One region of the Dethiothermospora halolimnae genome, then DNA from elsewhere that is predicted to be linked to it. Evidence: riboswitches for the same ligand, from Rfam matches in the RefSeq annotation. Region 1 holds a riboswitch; the other holds the start of a gene.
The links. A riboswitch is a leader RNA that binds a small molecule or an ion and turns the genes downstream of it on or off. The one in region 1 is predicted to bind lysine.
Positions count from the first base shown of each region.

Region 2: linked by a shared signal. The riboswitch ahead of V6137_RS06965 (Na+/H+ antiporter NhaC family protein) and the one ahead of lysA (diaminopimelate decarboxylase) in region 1 are both predicted to bind lysine.

Region 1 is NZ_JBAKFX010000009.1:31,444-41,616, reverse strand. Features, by position in the region: gene dapD (2,3,4,5-tetrahydropyridine-2,6-dicarboxylate N-acetyltransferase) at 1-352, opposite strand, end outside; gene dapB (4-hydroxy-tetrahydrodipicolinate reductase) at 386-1,144, opposite strand; gene dapA (4-hydroxy-tetrahydrodipicolinate synthase) at 1,146-2,036, opposite strand; gene V6137_RS05850 (aspartate-semialdehyde dehydrogenase) at 2,023-3,030, opposite strand; gene dapF (diaminopimelate epimerase) at 3,017-3,895, opposite strand; gene V6137_RS05840 (aspartate kinase) at 4,050-5,255, opposite strand; gene lysA (diaminopimelate decarboxylase) at 5,270-6,571, opposite strand; lysine riboswitch at 6,793-6,961, opposite strand; gene V6137_RS05830 (hypothetical protein) at 7,053-8,243, opposite strand; gene V6137_RS05825 (RNA polymerase sigma factor) at 8,255-8,710, opposite strand; gene V6137_RS05820 (HD-GYP domain-containing protein) at 8,845-9,891, opposite strand; gene V6137_RS05815 (hypothetical protein) at 10,132-10,173, opposite strand, start outside.
Region 2 is NZ_JBAKFX010000012.1:20,388-30,560, reverse strand. Features, by position in the region: gene V6137_RS06990 (TDE2712 family protein) at 1-384, shown strand, start outside; gene V6137_RS06985 (PfkB family carbohydrate kinase) at 510-1,601, shown strand; gene V6137_RS06980 (pseudouridine-5'-phosphate glycosidase) at 1,595-2,506, shown strand; gene V6137_RS06975 (amidase domain-containing protein) at 2,641-3,747, shown strand; gene V6137_RS06970 (rhodanese-like domain-containing protein) at 3,811-4,197, shown strand; lysine riboswitch at 4,251-4,425, shown strand; gene V6137_RS06965 (Na+/H+ antiporter NhaC family protein) at 4,574-6,280, shown strand; gene V6137_RS06960 (HD-GYP domain-containing protein) at 6,474-7,628, shown strand; gene V6137_RS06955 (S-layer homology domain-containing protein) at 7,720-9,330, shown strand; gene V6137_RS06950 (L-threonine 3-dehydrogenase) at 9,522-10,173, shown strand, end outside.

The DNA of each region.
Region 1 (10,173 bases):
CTCCTATTTTTACCATGTCTCTAATAATAGCTCCCGGTTCAATTCGAGCATTAATTTCTTTTATGTCTAATAGTGGAATAGCTGAATTTCTTCTATCATTTTCTATATGAAAGTCCTCAATTTCTCCCTCATAGTCTATAAGAATATTTTTTATTTCATCATATTCTCCAAATACAATTCTTGATTTACCTTCTCCAAAAACTTTTAACCCATTAAAATCAATCTTCTCTAGTTCTCCTTTTATATATAACTTTATTGGAGTTGATTTTTTTGCTTCCTTTATAAATCTAGCTATTTCATATGCATCCTCTAACTTTTTTTCATTACTAATTATTTTATTTTCAATACTCATTTGTATTTCATCCTTTCTTTAGTTTAATAACCTTTAAATGTTAAAGATATCATTCATAGTGTACAAATCAGGTGATTTATTAACTAAAAATCTAGCAGCCCTCATAGCTCCAACTGCAAAAATATTTTTAGATAATGCTGTATGTTTTAGTTCTATTACTTCATCAAGACCTGCAAAAATAACAGAATGTTCTCCAGATATGGTCCCACCACGAAGGGCATGTATTCCAATTTCACTTTCTTGTCTTTTTGCATCTCCACCTTCTCTTCCGTAAACATATTGTTTCTTATTCTTTAAGGAGTCGTTTATAGTATTAGCCAATAAATATGCAGTACCACTTGGGGCATCTATCTTCCTATTATGATGTTTTTCTATAATTTCTATATCAAAATTCTCATCTAATAATTCACTTATTTGTTTTAATACCATTGATAGTACATTAATCCCTAGGGACATATTGGAAGAATGAAGAATAGGAACTTCTCTAGAGGCACCTTTAATTTTATCTAAATCTTTATCATCGAATCCTGTTGTTGCTATGACTACAGGAATCTTATTATCCAAAGAATACTCTAATATCTCATCTAAATAAGATCTATGGGAAAAATCTATTATCACATCTACTTCTTCTTTATATTGGTATAAGCTATTATATACTGGATAATTATTATTGTATTCAGTAGTATTTCTATCAATTCCACAAATTATTTGAAAATCATCATTATTCATTAGTTGTTTGCTAAGAACTTGACCCATTTTTCCATTGCATCCATAAATAATAGTCCTTATCATATCATTCCCTCCCAGTACTTAATCCTAACTCTTCTAAATTATCTATAAGTATATTTCTATTTATTGTTTCCATCTTTACCAGTGGCAGTCTAACTTCTCCCACTTCCATTCCTAAAATGTTCATTGCTTCTTTTATAGGTATAGGGTTAGTTTCTATAAATAGTGAATTGATCAGTCCATTTAAACTTAATTGTAAGTCCCTTGATTTAATTACTTCTCCATCTAAGTAACTTATAACTAAATTATGGGTTTCTTCTGGTAAGATATTAGCCACAACTGATATTACCCCTTTACCCCCTAAGGATAATATGGGTACAATCTGATCATCATTTCCTGAATATATGTCAAAATCCTCTGGACAAAGTCTTCCTATCTCTGCCACCTGACTAATATCACCACTGGCCTCCTTTAATCCCTGTATATTAGGATGTTTAGCAAGTTCAGCTACAGTCTCTGGTAACATATTTAACCCGGTTCTTCCAGGAACATTATAAAGTACAATAGGTATATCTACCCTATCTGCTATGAATCTATAGTGCTGGATTAACCCTCTTTGGGTGGTTTTATTATAATAGGGTGTTACAAGTAATAATCCATCTGCACCTACTTTCTGTGCATGTTTACTTAAGTCTACAGTTTCCTTAGTATTATTGCTTCCTGTACCTGCAATAACAGGAATCCTACCCTTAACTTTATCTACAGTAAATTTAATAATTTTCTTCTTTTCATCCTTAGTCATAGTGGGAGTTTCTCCGGTAGTTCCACATATTATAATTGCATCAGTTTTTCTTTCTATATGCCAGTAGATAAGTTCTTCTAATTTTTCATAATTAATACCGTTGCTATCAAAAGGAGTTATTAATGCAACTCCTGATCCTCTAAATAATGTCATAATCATCATCCTCCAATAACAATTCTGCTATTTGTACTGTATTTGTAGCCGCTCCCTTTCTAATATTATCTGCCACGACCCATATGTTAAGGCCATTTTCTATACTATAATCCTTTCTAATTCTACCTACATAAACTTCATCTGTGCCTTCAGCCCTAACTGGCATAGGATAAATATTTTCCTTAGGATTATCTTCTATTATTACTCCTTTAGTATTTTCTAAAACGTCATAAACTTCTTCCAATTCAAAATCCTTTTGAAATTCTATATTTACAGATATACTATGACCATGTCTTACAGGTACCCTTACTGTTGTTGCTGTTATTTTTAAATCATCATTTCCAAGGATTTTTTTAGTTTCTTCTATCATTTTCATTTCTTCCTTTGTATAACCATTATCCATAAATACATCTATATGGGGAAGACAATTAAATGCTATGGGATGGGGGTATTTTGAGTTTTCTAGTCCTTGTACTCCATCTTCAAGGTCCTTTAATCCTTCTACCCCTGAACCAGATACTGCCTGATAAGTGGAATAAATTATTCTTTTAATTTTAAATTTATCATCTAATGCTTTTAATGGTACTATAGCTTGAATGGTACTACAGTTTGGGTTAGCTATTATTCCATTATGCCCTTTTATATCCTGTGGGTTTGACTCAGGTACAATTAATGGTACATCTACATCCATCCTCCATGCACTACTGTTGTCAATAACTATAACTCCTTTGTCTCTAGCCACTGGAGCAAACCTTTTACTTACTTCACCTCCTGCGGAAAATAAAGCTATATCAATATCTCTATCAAATGACTCTTCATTAAGCTCCTCAACTACATACTCTTGACCTCTAAATATAAGGACTTCCCCCTTAGATTTAGCTGATGCCAAAAAATATATCTTATTAACAGGAAATTTCCTTTCCTCAAGTATCTTAATAAATGTTCTCCCCACCATTCCTGTTGCTCCAACTATGGCTAAATTAACATTTTTCATCTTCATCACTCCTTAAATTAGTATAATTATAATTGCCTTTACATATAAGTTCTGCTGGCCCTGTCATATATACTCCAGCTTCCGTTTTTTCTATTTTCAATAAGCCTCCTGGTACATAAACATTTACGTTATTATCAGTTTTATTAACTATTGAGCTTATAACAGCAGTAGCTGCTGCTCCTGTTCCACAGGCTAAGGTTAATCCCGCTCCCCTCTCCCAAGTTATAACCTTCAGATTTTTATTATCTATAACCTCACAGAAGTTTATATTGGTTTTCTCTGGAAACATAGAGTTATTTTCTATACATGGTCCAATAGTATTTATATCTATTTCATCTAGATTAGCTACAAATATCACGGCATGAATAGTACCTATAAACAGTGCAGAGATTTTAAATTCTTGATTATTTACTTCAATACTTTCTTCTATTACTATAGATTTTTCAGTATTTATTGGAAATTTATTGTTATCAAATATCGGTTCCCCTATATTTACTCTAATTCCTTCAATTCCTTTGTCTGACGGAATAACCTCTAGCTTTATTATCCCTGCTAATGTTTCAACATCAAACACTTCTTTATCAACTATCTTATTATCATAAACATATTTCCCAAAGCATCTTATGCCATTTCCACACATTGGAGCCCTAGAACCATCACTATTAAAAAAAGTCATCTTAATATCGGCTATTTTAGAAGATTCTACTACTATCATTCCATCAGCACCAATACCAAAGTGTCTATCACATATATCTTTTGCTAATACAGGTAAAGATAATAGTTTTTCCTCTAATCCATTAAGTATAATAAAATCATTTCCTGCCCCATGAAACTTTTCAAAATATAACAGATGTAACACCCCCATATTATAAACTTACATTTCTAAGTAATTATTTATTAATATTTTTAATTAGACTACTCAAGGTCAATATAGTTTCATAAAATTATAAATATTAAGAAAAGTCTAAGAGTTTATATACCTCCTATAACAGTAAACTAATTATATTAAAAATAAGTTATTATAAATTAAATTCCTTTGTAAGTACACTTATAGCTCGCTCTTTATCCTTAGATTTAATAGTATAAGAAATACTAATCTCTGAAGTAGTTACTTGTTTAAATTCAATACTATGATCTGCAAATAATTTAAAAACTTTAGATGCTACTCCCGATTCATGTCTCATTCCCATACCTATAACAGATATTTTAGTTATATTTGTATCTTTTTGGATTTTTATATTATTAATTTCTTTTTTTAATCCATTTATGACTCTATCAATTATTTCTTCATCTTCTTTAGATGTAGTGAAAGATATATTTACATATCCTTCTCTAGGAGATGTTTGACTGATCATATCAATATTTACTTCTTCACTGGCTAACTTCCCAAATACGTCAGATATACTTTTTGGTGAATATGGGACATTATTTATTGTTATCATCAATACATTTTCACTTAAACTTAATCCAGTTATACTTTTCTGTTCCATAAATTTATCAAACTCCTTTATATAGGTTCCTTTAGTTGCCTTATGGCTAGATGCCACATAAATAGGTACATTATATTTATTTCCTAATTCAACTGATCTTGGTTCCATAACCTTAGCCCCTAGACTTGACATCTCCATCATCTCTTCATAACTAATATATTTAAGCTTTCTAGCCTTAGGATATACCCTAGGATCGATACTATATATACCTTCTACATCGGTATATATTTCGCATGTACACTTAAGTTTTGCTGCCAAAGCTACTGCTGTAGTATCAGAGCCTCCCCGTCCTAGAGTTGTTATATCTCCAGTTTCATTAATTCCTTGAAATCCCGCCACCACTACAACTTTTCCTTGTTTTATGTGTTTTTTTATATTATCTATTTTTACTTGGGTAATTTTATTCTTAGTATGGATTCCTTCTGTCATAATTCCAGCTTGAAACCCTGTTAATGCAATAGAATCATATCCCCTCTCCTTTAGTATCATGGATAAAAGGGATATTGAAACTTGCTCTCCAGTAGACATAAGCATGTCTAGTTCCCTTTTACTTGGATTAGTAGAAATAGATTTAGCCATTTCTATAAGACGATTAGTGGTTTTACCCATGGCAGAAACCACAAGGACCACATTATAGCCTTTATTTATTTTATGAATTACTTTATCGGCAATATGCTCCATCCTCTCTATTGTTTTAACCGAAGTACCTCCATACTTTTGTACTACTGTATTCAATAATATCCCTCCTGTTAAATAGCTAAGTCATTTTTTATTAGATCCTCATAGGTTTCTCTTTTAACCACACATCTACTTTCTTTATCTTTTACAAATATAACTGGGGGTCTTGGTAGTCTATTATAGTTACTAGACATACTATAGTTATATGCTCCTGTACTAAAAACTGCTACCACATCATTTACATTTGGGTGGGGTAAATTAATATCTTTCACAATCATATCTCCAGATTCACAGCATTTCCCTGATATTGTATAGATATCTTCATGGGATTCTGTCATTCTATTAGCAATGGCTGCCTCATATTGTGCTCCATACAAAGCTGTTCTTGGATTATCGTTCATACCACCATCAACAAATATATAATGTTTCCCTCCATATGTCTTTTTAGTTCCCCCAACCCTGTATAGTGTAGTTCCTCCATTAGCCACGATTGATCTTCCCGGTTCAATCATAATCTTTGGAACTGTTATACTTAATTCTTTAGCTTTATCTTCAATATTCTCCAGCATATTTTTAAGAAATTCATTTAGTTTCATAGGGGTATCTCCTTCAGAATAATAAATACCAAATCCACCACCTAAGTTTAATTCCTTAACCCTTACATCACATTTTTCCTTGATTTTTTTTACAAATTTCAACATCACTTCACTTTGTTCGTAAAAAGATTTTTCCTGAAATATTTGTGAACCTATATGACTATGAAGTCCCTTGAATTCCATATGGGAACTATTGTTGATTCTATTAATTATTTTATAAATTTCTTCACTAAAAATACTTTCACCAAATTTAGAATCATTTTTAGTAGTTTTTATATATTCATGGGTATGGGCTTCAATTCCAGGATTGACCCTTAATAAAACATCTACTTTGCTATTTAATGATTCACATAGGCTTTCTATTAGCTCTAGTTCCTGTCTGTTATCAACTATTATTCTTCCTACTCCAGCCTCTATAGCCATAGTTAGCTCTTCTATTGTCTTATTGTTTCCATGCATATATATTTTTTCAACTGGAAAATCTGCTTTGATTGCAGTATATAGCTCCCCTCCGGATACTACATCCAATGACAAACCTTCCTCTTTTACAAGTTGACACATTGCTATATTAAGAAAGGCTTTAGATGCATAAATTACTTCAGTGTCCATTTTTTTATAAGAAAAATTTGATTTAAATAACTTACATCTTTCCCTAACTAAGTCCTCGTCCACCACATAAGCTGGTGTTCCATACTTATTAGTCAAATCAACTACATCACATCCACCAATCTTCAAATGACCTTTGTTATTGATTTCCATTGTTCCAAAAAGTTTCATTTAGATCACCACTTTCTATTTTTATCCTTTGATTTACTTATCAATATATATATTATTATTAATTTATGTTATTAGGCTTTAAACCTGAACTAAGCATGCCTAGTCACTACATATCTATCGGTGAATATATAATTTCTATAAAAAGTTAACTTTTTTATCCAATAAAAAAACAGCTATGAGCAAAAGGACTCATAGCTGTTTTATACAGACACCTTTCCCTCAATGTGACCAGTGCTCCACTGAAAAATTGGGTAATCTCTCAGTGACAGTACTATGCTTATTAAACATAGCCCCAGCATATAGCTAAACTATATACTTCGGCGATAGCCCCTTTCCTATAAATACCAAATATTATAGTACTCTTGACATACCGCGGCCTCTACACCACATTGCTATTCATTTGTTGAATTGATTAATACTCTAACATACTAAATTTGAAATGTCAATAAAAATATTCATTTTAATTTGATAAATTAAAGCTCTAGAGTTTTAATTCTCCCATATTAGAGTATAGTATTTTCTCATCCCCCTGTAAATCATCGGTATTGTCTTCTGAAGTTTTAATTTTTCCACAATTATCTTTGACCTTGGCTTTAACAATATTAATCTTATCCTTTGGTACTTCAATAAGTCCATAATTTATTATGGATTGAACATTTTTATTAAATTTATCCCAATTAAGATTTCCTCCTATAACCAATTTTCCCATATTCTTTATAGTTAGTTCTTCTTCTAAATAACCTTCCAATGTCATCTTACTAATATTCTTTAATAATTTTCCTTTAATTATTTCTATTTCTACCTCTTCATCTAGACAGTCCTTAATGATATTATAGCCTTTTTCATCACATATAACTTTTGAACATATCAAAGTTTTTATATGATCATTAGCCTCTATATCCTCTTCTAGGTATAGCTCCACCTCTCCATCCACATACACAATATCACCATTATATTTTTTTATTAAGCTATCATCTAGTTTTATATCTTCTTCTATATATTTAGCACCTTTAGGAATTACAGTTTTATTTATCGAATAATATTCATCTATATATTGTGGAATTTCATCTTCATATGAATCTACAATAATTAATTCACCTAATATATCAATATTTGCTATCTTCTCTTGTAATAATTCCATATCAATTTCTTCAGTTATTTGTAATCTATTAAAGGCTAATTTACTATTTGGCTTTAATCCCTTTAAAAATCTGTCATTTAGCTTAATATTTTCACTTATGAAATTATATCCCTTTTTATATCCTAAAACATCACCATTTACTATACCTTTAGACTGAATACTTCCTAATAAATTTTTCCTACATATCAGTGTTCCATTTATTACAACAGAATATATTCTATCATTTATTAATTTTGAATCTACATCCTCTTTAATTGTTAAATTACCATTTACTAAAATAATTACAGGTTCCAAAATTCCTTCTAAGTACTCCCTATCTAATTCAATATCACCATTTTGCTTTATTGTATTTATTTCTCCGCTTAACTTCAGTGTAGTTCCCACATTACTCTTTTTGCAATCTTGTAATAACTCTTGGGATTCATCGCTCTCTATCAATAATCCTACATTTGAAATTTTCGTGATCTTTTCTGCTAGATCCTTTTTAATATTTCTAACATCTAATAAGCCTATATTTGTAACTTTTGACATTTAAATACCCCCTATAATATATTTTTTAACAATTCTAATGATTTACTCAATCGAGACCTTACTGTAGAAGGTGATATTTTAAGAATTTTACCTATTTCTCTACTATTTAGATTCATTTCATATTTAAGCACTAATACCTCTTTATTCTTTTTAGGTAGTTTATTTAGTACTTCTTTCATTATTAATTTTTCCTCAAAGGTTTCAATTCCACCAAATATTTCTTCATTATCTAAATATGTCATTTTTCTCCCTTTCCTTATATTGTCAATGTTTTTGTTTTTTATTGTTGTGAAAAACCACCCTTTGATTTGATATTCATTCATAACATTAAATATTTCTTCCCTTTCTATAGCCGATATATAAGCATCCTGTACTAAATCCAAAGCTTTATCCTTATTTTTAGTAATAGACTTTGCATATGCTATAAAATCCCTATTATACTTCTCATAAACTAGGTAAATATTCATAAAATCCTTCCCCCTCGATTGCTGCCTTCACTTATATAACGGATAAAACACCAAAAGTGTCCAAAAAAATTTTATTTTTTCCTATATAATTAAGGACTGGATATCCAGTCCTTAATTATATTCATTTTGTATTCTTATTCACATATAATTTCCGATATATCATCTTTTCCCTTTGATAATAAATCTATTATTGCCCTTTCAGTCTTCACCACTGGCTTAAAAGTATTATAAGGATAAACATATACAACCTTACCTATTTCTCCCGAATCCATTTTAACCTTTGAACCTAAATAATAATTTGTTAAATTATTAAAAAAAGTTAGCATAATCTTTGCATCAAAATGACCATATCCCATTTTTATCATTTCATCAAAGGTTTTAAATGGGGTCATCTTATCCTTGTAAACTCTTTTAGATGTAAGTGCGTCATACACATCTGCAACGGCTATTATTCTTGCATATAAACCTATCTGGTTCCCCTTTACTCCCAATGGATAACCACATCCATCTATTCTCTCATGATGCATTAAAACAGCCTGTTGTACATTTTTATCAATATTGTAAACGTTTTTTGAAATATTATATCCATGTATTGTATGTTTCTTCATTTCTTCAAATTCATGGGGTGATAGCCTCCCCCTTTTATTTAAGATATGTGGTGGAGTCTTACTTTTACCTATATCATGTAAGAGTCCAGCTAAAATTATTTTTTTGATATCTGTTTGTCTAAGTTTTAACCATTTCCCAATTAACATGGCATATAAAGCCACATTGACACTATGGGTATATGTATAATCATCTATATCCTTAAGACTTTCTACACATGCTATTATTAGGTTATTGCCATATGTCCTAGAATCCATAAAATCAAATGTCCCTAATATTTCTTCCTCTGTCATATCTTTCCCTGCTGTAAGATTTTCAATTATATCCTTTATATTTCTTATACCTTCCTTATATTCTTTCTTTAATTCTTTAAAATTTAATTCATCTTTGTTCTCAAATTCTTCTTTATCATAAATATATAAACTGCCTATATTAAAATTTTCCATTTTATATAATATCCGTTCATTTATAGTGGTATTCTTTGACACTACTAAAGTCCCTTTGCTATCATAAATATTTCTAGATAAAACTTCCCCTATTAACTCCCCACTTAATATTACCATTTTTTCTTTCATGTTAACCGTTTCCTCCCATTGATAAGTCTATTATATCTTATTAATGATTTTATAACCCCATTAGTTAACACTAATTTTTATATCCCCTATTATTATCGTCATTTTTTTCCATAACATAAGTTATTTATTTCTTTTTTCAACATTTTTTGTATCAAAGCCAGTATTTATAATCTTCTCTAAAGAATTATATATAAAAAACCCCTAACTCTTTCTTAGATTATGTTAGGGGCTTTCTGTATACTATTCTCTATTTACTATTATCTCATTATAATTCACTTTATC
Region 2 (10,173 bases), on a different contig from region 1:
GAATTTGATGCTGAATCAGTAAGAAAGGTGTTAAGTGCTGTAACCAATAGAGAACTTCTATCAAGCAAAAATAAAAAAGAAAGTAAATTCTGGAATAACAATCTTTGGATGATGGAGGATTTAGAGTACACTAATTCAATGGTACAGCCTATAAAAAAATTGAATTTAGAAGATTTAGTTGACAAAATTGATAGTGATAAGTATGAAGAGTTAGAAGTAATATTTGCGCCCCTTCATAAACAAGAGTATGTAATAAAGGATAATAAACTTGTAATAAATTTCTTTAGGGTAAGGCCAAGTTTTACCGATGATAATACATATATAGGGGAAATTGAAATAAAAGAATATATAGAAGAGAAATTAAAAGAATTAGTCAGTAGATAGAATTACTCAAAGAAAATCGGGATAAACTATTTTATAGTTTATCCCGATTTTTTTCTTGCAAAATTTAAACCATTGGGGTATAATATAAACATAAGTTTATTAATTAAACAAAAGTTGGTGATTTTATGACGAGTAGAGAAAAAGAAATATTAAATATTTTACGAAGCAATCCACTTATATCTCAACAACAATTGGCCAAAGAACTTGGTATAACACGATCATCTGTAGCTGTCCATATAGGTAATCTTATAAAAAAAGGCCATATAAAAGGAAAAGGGTATATCTTAAATGAAGAAAGATATATAACCGTTATAGGTGGAACTAATATTGATATACAGGGATTTACAGGTAATAAATTAATATTAAATGATTCCAATCCTGGAAGTGTAAAGACTTCATTAGGTGGTGTTGGGAGAAATATAGCGGAAAATACAACTAAATTAGGAATAAAGACAAAGTTAATATCTGTCTTAGGGAATGATTTATATGGAAAGAGAATCCTTAAGGAGTGTAGAATGGCAGGTATTGATATGGATAACTGTCTCGTGATCAATGGAAATACATCTACTTATTTATCAATTTTAGATGAAAATAGAGATATGAAGGTTGCCATATCTGATATGGATAATTTCTCTCAGATGAATGTGGATTATATTAAGCAAAAGAACAGTATTATAAATAAATCTAAGATAGTTGTTATAGATACCAATATAGATTATGAAGTTATTGAATATATTTTATCAAATTTTAATGATAAAGTGTTTTTTCTTGATGCCGTATCTACTACAAAATGCAAAAAAGTAAAAGATCTAATTGGGAAGTTTCATACAATTAAACCTAATAAGATAGAAGCTGAAGCATTGTCAGGTATCAAAATTAATAAGGAAGAGGATTTAAATAAAGCCTTAGACTATTTTTTACAAAAAGGTGTGAAAAAAGTATTTATTAGTTTGGGAGAAGATGGTGTGTTTTATGGTGATGAAAATACAAAGGGAATTATTAGGTCGCCAAAAATAAATGTAGTTAATGCCACAGGAGCAGGGGATGCATTTATGGCGGGGTTAATATATAGTTATATAAATAATTATAATATCCATTATAGTTCTGTATTTTCTATGACATCATCGATACTAGCTTTGTCCCATGAAGATACAATAAATCCCAATATAAGTGTTGAAAATATTAATAAAAAAATTAAGGAGTTGAGAATATGTTAGAAAAATATTTAGATATTAAACCCCATATAAAAGAGGCTATAGATGGAGGGAAACCAGTTGTTGCTTTGGAATCAACAATAATATCCCATGGTATGCCCTATCCACAGAATGTTAAAACAGCAAAGAAAGTAGAAGAAATAGTTAGAGAAAATGGCGCAGTTCCTGCCACTATAGCTATATTGGATGGTAAATTGAAGGTTGGTATTAGTGAGGAGGAACTTGAATATTTAGGTAAAGGAACTGATATTTTAAAAACTAGTAGAAGGGATTTACCCTATGTGGTTGCTAATGGCTTAAATGGTGCCACTACTGTTGCATCAACTATGATTATTTCAGCTTTAGCTGGTATAAAGGTATTTGCAACAGGGGGTATAGGTGGTGTACATAGGGGAGCTACTGAAACCTTTGATATATCAGCAGACTTACAGGAACTTGCTAAAACTAATGTAGCTGTGGTTTGTGCAGGAGCCAAGTCAATACTTGATATAGGGCTTACATTGGAATATTTAGAAACCAATGGTGTTCCTGTAGTGGGATTTGGAACCGATGAGTTTCCAGCATTTTTTACTAGAAAAAGTGGTTTTAATGTTGATTTTAAAGTAGAAAATGAAAAGGAACTAGCTAACATTATTAATGCTAAATGGGATTTAGGGCTTAATGGTGGTTTAGTAATAGGTAATCCTATTCCAGAAGAATATCAGATGGATTATGATACTATAAACAATGCAATAGAAAAAGCAGTTAAAGAAGCTGACGAAAAGGGGATAGGTGGTAAAGAGGCCACTCCATTCTTATTAGACAAAATCAAGACTGTAACTAAAGGTAAAAGTTTAGAATCTAATATCCAATTAGTATATAATAATGCGGCGGTAGGTTCTAAATTGGCAGTTGAGCTATCAAAATAGTAGAGATCATTTTGCTTACTTTGTCTAAAGATACTTGAAAAGGTAAACTAAGAGACCAAAAATGGTCTCTTTTTTTCGTCTATTTTATTAATATAATACATATAATTTTATGAGAATTGTTTGGGGGTAGAGAAATGATTATATTAATAAAAAAGAAGAACGTAATTAGAATATTTGTATTATCAATTGTTTTAATATTTTTAAGTTTAATTTTACTAAATTATGATGAAGTAATACATGTAGTTTCATTGGATGATGACGTTCAGAGTACTGTTGATGAAATATTTGATATAAGAAACAAAGCTTTACTTAAGGGGGATGTGGATTCATTAAAGTATCTATATGATAGGGAAAAAAAATATGGAATTTGGGCATACGAACATGAGATGAAAAAATTAAAATATATTAAAATATGGTCCGATAAACAAAATATAAGTTTTTCAGATATTGACTCTGATGTTGTAATAAGGAATATAACTAAAAGAAAAAGTGGATATAGAATTAACTTTCTAGCATCAACTGAGTATAAATATTTTTATATAAATGAAAAAGATACTGAGAATATGTTTCGGATTGGAACATACCATTCTATAGATTTAGAAAAACAAGAGGATAAATGGGTTATAACTAGAGAGTGGTACACAGACCCATTTGCAGATTCATTAAATTTGAATGATATCAAAGCTGAAAAAATAAAAGAATATATAGTTAATCATAAATCAAGGGATTTATCAAATATAAATAATAGGAGGAAAAAGGCATTAGAATATATTGATAAATACTGTGGTGCTGCCAGTGATGAAGAGTACGGTTATAAATATAACAAAAAGTATAAGGACTACAACCCTCTAGGTGGCGATTGTGCTAACTTTGCATCCCAAATGTTATATGAAGGTGGGGGTTTTAAAAAGAATTATACTTGGAAATATGATGGAGGGGGAAGTAAAGCCTGGGTAAATGCCCATGGATTTAAAAGTTATATGATTTATAGTGGTAGGGCTTCTGTAGTGGCCAGTGGTTCATATGAAAAAGTATATAAGGCTGCCTATAAGCTACTTCCAGGAGATTTTGTCGCCTATGGCAAAAATGGTAAGGTAACCCATATATCTGTAGTATCGGGAGCTGACTCTAAGGGGTATACTTTAGTTAACTCCCATAATACAGATAGATACAGGGTTCCTTGGGACTTAGGGTGGAGTAATAAGGGGATAAAGTTTTGGTTAGTTCATGTACACTATTAATTGTTTATATATTATATATTATGGGTATAAAGGATATATTAATAATAGGAGAGGAGACTGTTTATGAAAAGATTAATTATTATAGCAATAGCTCTAGTATTAATATTAATAATATCCTTAGCCACAATCAATGGAAAGGATAGAAATTATCAAAAAATAACTCCAGAGGACGCAAAGAAAATGTTAGAAAAAAATGATGATGTGTTCCTTATTGATGTTAGAACTAAGGAAGAATATAATGAAAAACATATAGAGGGTAGTATATTGGTTCCATTGGATGTTTTAGAAGAAAAAATAGATGAAGTAGTCAAAGATAAAAACAAGGAGATTATCGTTTATTGTAGGTCGGGGCGAAGAAGTAAAAAGGCTGCCAATATTTTACTTGAACTAGGATATAATAATGTTTATGATTTGGGAGGTATTATTGACTGGCCTTATAAAACCGAATAATCTATTGACTTAAAGAAATATATGTTGTATAATATCCTACGATAATAATTAAATAAAAATGTAGAGGTGCAATATTTATCAGTACTATTATGGAGGTAAGCGCTGTGAAGTAATAGGAAAGGAAAGATTGCCGAAGGATACATCTGATGCTTTAAGGGTGTATATCTGGTTCTGTATAAAATATATGCAGAACTGTCACAAGATGTTTTGTGGAGAGCTACCATTGTATTAAAATATAGTTATTTTGTATTTTAGACCTTGATAATGCTCAGGGTCTTTTTTGTTGTTAAATTTAGATATATAAAACTATATGCACTTATTAAAATAAGCAATACTGTGGTTGACTCTTCTCATAAAAAGAAGAGGAGGAGAAGTTATGAATAAAAAAATTATTTTAGTTTTAGTCTTATTAATGTTTATTTCAAGTACAGGAATAGCTGTCGCAGCAGATGGAGTAGAGGAAACCGCAGAAAGGTTTGGAATTTTAACTATTTTGCCACCCCTTATAGCTATATTACTTGCGTTTATAACAAAAAATGTTATAATATCTTTATTTATAGGAATATTTACAGGAGCTATTTTATTAAGTTTAGGTAATTCTAATATACTTATTATTATAGTGGATAGTTTTTTATTGATAATAGACAAATTAATAGGATCTTTATCAGATCCTTGGAATGCTGGTATAATACTACAATGTCTTGCTATAGGTGGAGTAATCACTCTAATAACTAAAATGGGAGGAGCAAAGGCTATAACAGAAAAATTATCAAAACGGGCAAAGGGACCAAGAAGTGCTCAGATAATAACTTGGCTTTTAGGGCTACTGGTGTTTTTTGATGATTATGCCAATTCTTTAATAGTGGGTCCTATTATGAGGCCAGTTACAGACAAGTTGAAAATTTCTAGGGAAAGGCTAGCTTTTATTGTAGATGGAACTGCAGCACCAATAGCAGGATTAGCACTTATATCCACTTGGATTGGGTATGAGGTTAGTTTGATAAAAGAAGGATATGATATTATAGGACAAGATGTTAATGCTTATAACATATTTATTGAAACAATACCATTTAGATTCTATAATATATTAATGTTAATCTTTATCGTTGTTACATCCTTAACATTAAGGGAATTTGGACCAATGTTAAGGGCCCAAAGAAGAGCTCAAAAAACGGGAGAAGTGTTATCTAAGAAAGCTAGTCCAATGGCATCCTCTGAAATGACAGAAGTGGAACCTAAAGAAGGAATAAAATTAAATATTTGGAATGCTATTATACCCGTTTCTGTATTAATATTTGGAGCATTAATAGGTTTTTATTACAATGGGTATAATGCAATATTAAATGGAGATAATAGCAGGCTAATTGAATTATTAAAAAATAATCCCTACTCATTTGAAGCATTAAGGGTTACTTTTGGAGTAGCAGATGCTAGTATTGTATTGTTTCAATCGGCATTACTGGCTGGAATAGTTTCCATAATAATGGGGGTAGTTCAGAAAATATTTACACTACAGGAGGCTATAGACTATTGGATGCAGGGAGTAAAATCACTAATAATAACAGCGGTTATTTTATTATTAGCATGGTCACTAAGTAGTGTTATAACAGAGCTAGGAACCGCTGATTATCTGGTGTCTATTTTATCTGAAACTATACCTAAATTTATACTACCATCCATTATATTTATATTAGCATCTGTTATATCTTTTTCAACGGGAACATCATTTGGAACAATGGGGATATTAATGCCCTTAGCTATCCCACTTGCATATGCCATTTCTCCGGAAAACGGCTATGTAATAGTGGTTGCCAGTGGGGTGTTAACCGGCGCTATTTTTGGAGACCATTGTTCTCCAATTTCTGATACAACTATATTATCGTCTATGGGAACTGCCTGTGATCACATAGAACATACAAAGACCCAAATGTATTATGCTATTACAGTGGGAATTATTACTATATTATTCGGATATATACCAGCAGGATTTGGGTTATCTATTTATTTAGTACTGCCGATTTCAATTGTGGCATTAATAACAACCATATTTATACTTGGGAAAAAAGTGGATGTAAGAATATAAATAAAAACAGTTGGAGGCTACCTGATCCTCCAACTATTTCTTTAACTACATTCTTTATACGTTAAGAATATTGTAATACTACAATAAATAAAATGTCGAAAATAATAAACTATGGCTTTAAAATTAGTTATATAGTATAATTGTACTATATAATTATAGTACTTAAGTAATGTATTGACTAGAGATTATAGCATTGGAAGGTAGTGAAGGTATGAGATTAGTGCCCATTAATTGTGTAAGAGAGGGAACTAGATTAGGAAAAACAATTTACAATATAGAAGGTAGGGTTTTATTATCAAAGGATGTGAAGTTAACAGAAGGATTAATTAATAAAATAAGAGAAAATGGAATAATGTCTATATATATAAATGATGAATATAGTGATAGTGAAATAGAAGATGTTATTAAACCAGAAATACGCCAAAGAGCAATAAAAGTCACAAAGGATAATTTTAAAGGAATCGTAGATTCTAAGAAGAAAAATTTAAATAGAAAAAAAGCTATAGAAACCAAATACAAGTCTATGGAGCAAATAAAAGTATCTGTTAATCATATTTTAGATGATATGTTTAATAATAAAGATCTTTTTATAAATTTAGTGGATATAAAGAGTTATGATAATTATATATATGAACACTCTGTAAATGTAACAACATTAGCACTAGCCATAGGAATAGAACTTAATTTAGATAGGGATAAACTATTTAACCTAGCTGTGGGAACAATGTTACATGATGTGGGCAAAGTTCTTATATCAAAAGATATAGTTATGAAGAATAGGGAAGAACTTACTGAAGAAGAAAATGAAATAATTAAACATCATACTATAAATGGATATGAATATTTAAAGGATAGTATAAATATAAATGCCGTGTCTCGGATTATAGTATTGCAACATCATGAAAAACTAAATGGAACGGGATATCCAAATAAATTAAAAAATGAACAAATAAACCAGTTATCAAAAATAGTAGCCGTTGCAGATACCTATGATACTCTAACATCCCATACACCAAATAGACCAGGAATCTCTCCTAATGATGCTTTAGAATATATGATGGCCTATAGTGGAGTATACTTTGAATATAATATCATAAAGGCATTTATGAAACGGGTAATACCTTATCCTGTGGGCACTTTGGTGAAACTTAGTAATGGAGATTATGGGGTTGTAGATAGTGTTGTCCCTGACTTTCCATTAAGACCAAAGGTTAGGGTTATAAGACAGAAAGCTACTAGGATAGAACAATTAGATATTGACCTTATGAAAGAGCCTGGTATAACTATTAAAAGAATACAATATGAATCTCCCGATCTATCAGTACAGACTTATCTAAAAAATAAATAATAGAATAATTCATAATAGGTAATGTTCCCATATATTGTTCGTTGAAAAGGCACATAAAATCCCTTAATCTAATAAGGAAGGGGGATTTTATGTGAAGAAATATAGTATGGTAACTAAGATATTTTTAGCAATAATAGTTTTAACTATAATTATAACTTTAAACCAACCGAGAAAAATTGAAGCTAAGGCACAAAAATTTAATATGTCTTACTTATATTTTGGTAGTCCTGATAATTATATCGATAAAGTAGAGGTTACAGATGGTGCTGTTAAAGTTATATCTCCCAGTTATTTTGATCTAAATAGTGATGGCAGTTTGAAAATCACAGAAAAATTAGAAGAAGATTTTATAAAAGAGATGCATGACAGAAATATTAAAGTTATCCCTTTTTTAAGTAATCATTGGGATAGAGAGTTGGGAAGAAAAGCTTTAGAAGATAAAGAAAAACTAGCTAAGGAAATAGGTCAAGCTATTAGAGATTATGATTTAGATGGAGTAAATATTGATTTAGAAAATTTAACAGGTGCTGATAGGGATGAATATCTGGAGTTCACTAAGTTAGTAAAAAAACATTTACCTGAAGGCAAGGAATTATCGGTAGCAGTTGCAGCTAATCCCAATGGGTTAAAAGTGGGATGGCATGGTTCATATGACTATGAAAAACTTGGAGAGTATGCAGACTTTATTGTTATTATGGCATATGATGAAAGTTATTATGGTTCAGAACCAGGGGCTATAGCAAGTTATAGTTTTGTAGAAAAATCAATTAGATATGCCCTTGATAATGTTCCTAGGGAAAAAATAATACTAGGGATACCTCTTTATGGAAGATACTGGAGAGAGAATGATACAGTAGGTGGTAGGGGAATACATTTGACTAGTGTAAAAGACATAATAGAAGAGTATGATGGGATTATAGAGTTTGATCAAGAAAAGATGTCCCCTAAAGCCACATTTACCATAACAGAGGATAAACCATTTTATGTTTTTGGAAATGAATTAAAATCTGGTAAATATGAAATGTGGTATGAAGATAAACGTTCAATAAAAAGCAAACTACAATTGGCAGAAAAATATGATATAAGGGGAACGGCTACTTGGAGCTTAGGGCAAGAACTTCCCAACACTTGGGAATTTTTTAATCAATGGATAGATGATAATTATTTTGATGATATTAATAATCATTGGGCTAAGAAGGATATATTAGAAGTTTATAAGGAAGGTCTAATGATAGGTGTTAATGACAGGGAGTTTAGACCATCTAAGTCATTAACTAGAGCTCAAGCAGCAACTGCAATTGTTCGTATACTAGACTTGGAGAAGAAGAACAACATAGAACAATTTAGTGATGTGAAGAGGAATTATTGGGCTTATGATTCCATAATTATAGCCAAAGAGCATAAGATTATCGAAGGTATAGGTGATAATAACTTTATCCCGGATAAACCAATAAGTAGAGAAGAGATGGCAACAATATTAAATAGAATAATTGACATAGAAAATCAACAGGCTCATATTAACTTCACTGATATTAGCAATGATAGATGGTCATATGAAGCTATTGAAAATATGACATCAAATGAAATTTATAAAGGCTATCCAGATAATACCTTTAAACCAGAAAAAGAAATAACAAGGGGACAAATGGCAACGTTATTAAATCGAGTAAAAGAATATGTAGATATAAAGGCGACCCCATAAGGGTCGCTTATTTAGTAGAAATTTAAACTTTATTTAATAAATATTTGTTTTCGTTTTTAAAGTTCTAAAAATGTGTTATAATAATTAGTAGGTTTCTAATAGGAGTTTGAAAATGTTTGCATCCTTGAAATCTCAATTATTGTTGTACATAATAAGTTTTTATTTATAAAATAAAATTTGGAGGTGCAGGTATGAAAAAAATACTTATAACAGGGGCATTAGGACAGATAGGCTCAGAATTAACAATGAAAATGAGAGATATATATGGTAATGATAATGTAATAGCTAGTAGTAGAAGTGCTAAAGATGGATCAGAAAAGGTGGTTAAGGCAGGACCTTTTGAAATTGTAGATGTTACAAATCCACAACAAATAGCTGATGCAGTTAAAAAGCATAAAATAGACACAGTTATAAACTTAGCTGCTATTTTATCTGCCGTTGGAGAATCAAAGCCAAATCTAGCATGGGATGTAAATATGGGAGGTCTTGTCAACATACTAGAGGTTGCAAGGGAATTTAATACGGCAGTATTTACACCAAGTTCAATAGCTGCTTTTGGTCCAAACACTCCTAAGATTAACACTCCACAGGATACTATTCAAAGACCAACAACTATGTATGGTGTAACGAAAGTTTCTGGAGAAATTCTTTGTGATTATTACCATCAAAAATTTGGGGTTGATACAAGGGGAGTACGTTTCCCAGGTCTTATCTCTTACGAAACTCTTCCCGGTGGAGGAACTACTGACTATGCAGTAGAAATTTATTACAAGGCTATAGAGGAAGGAAAGTTTGTTTGTCCATTAAGCAAAGATACTAGAATGGACATGATGTATATGCCAG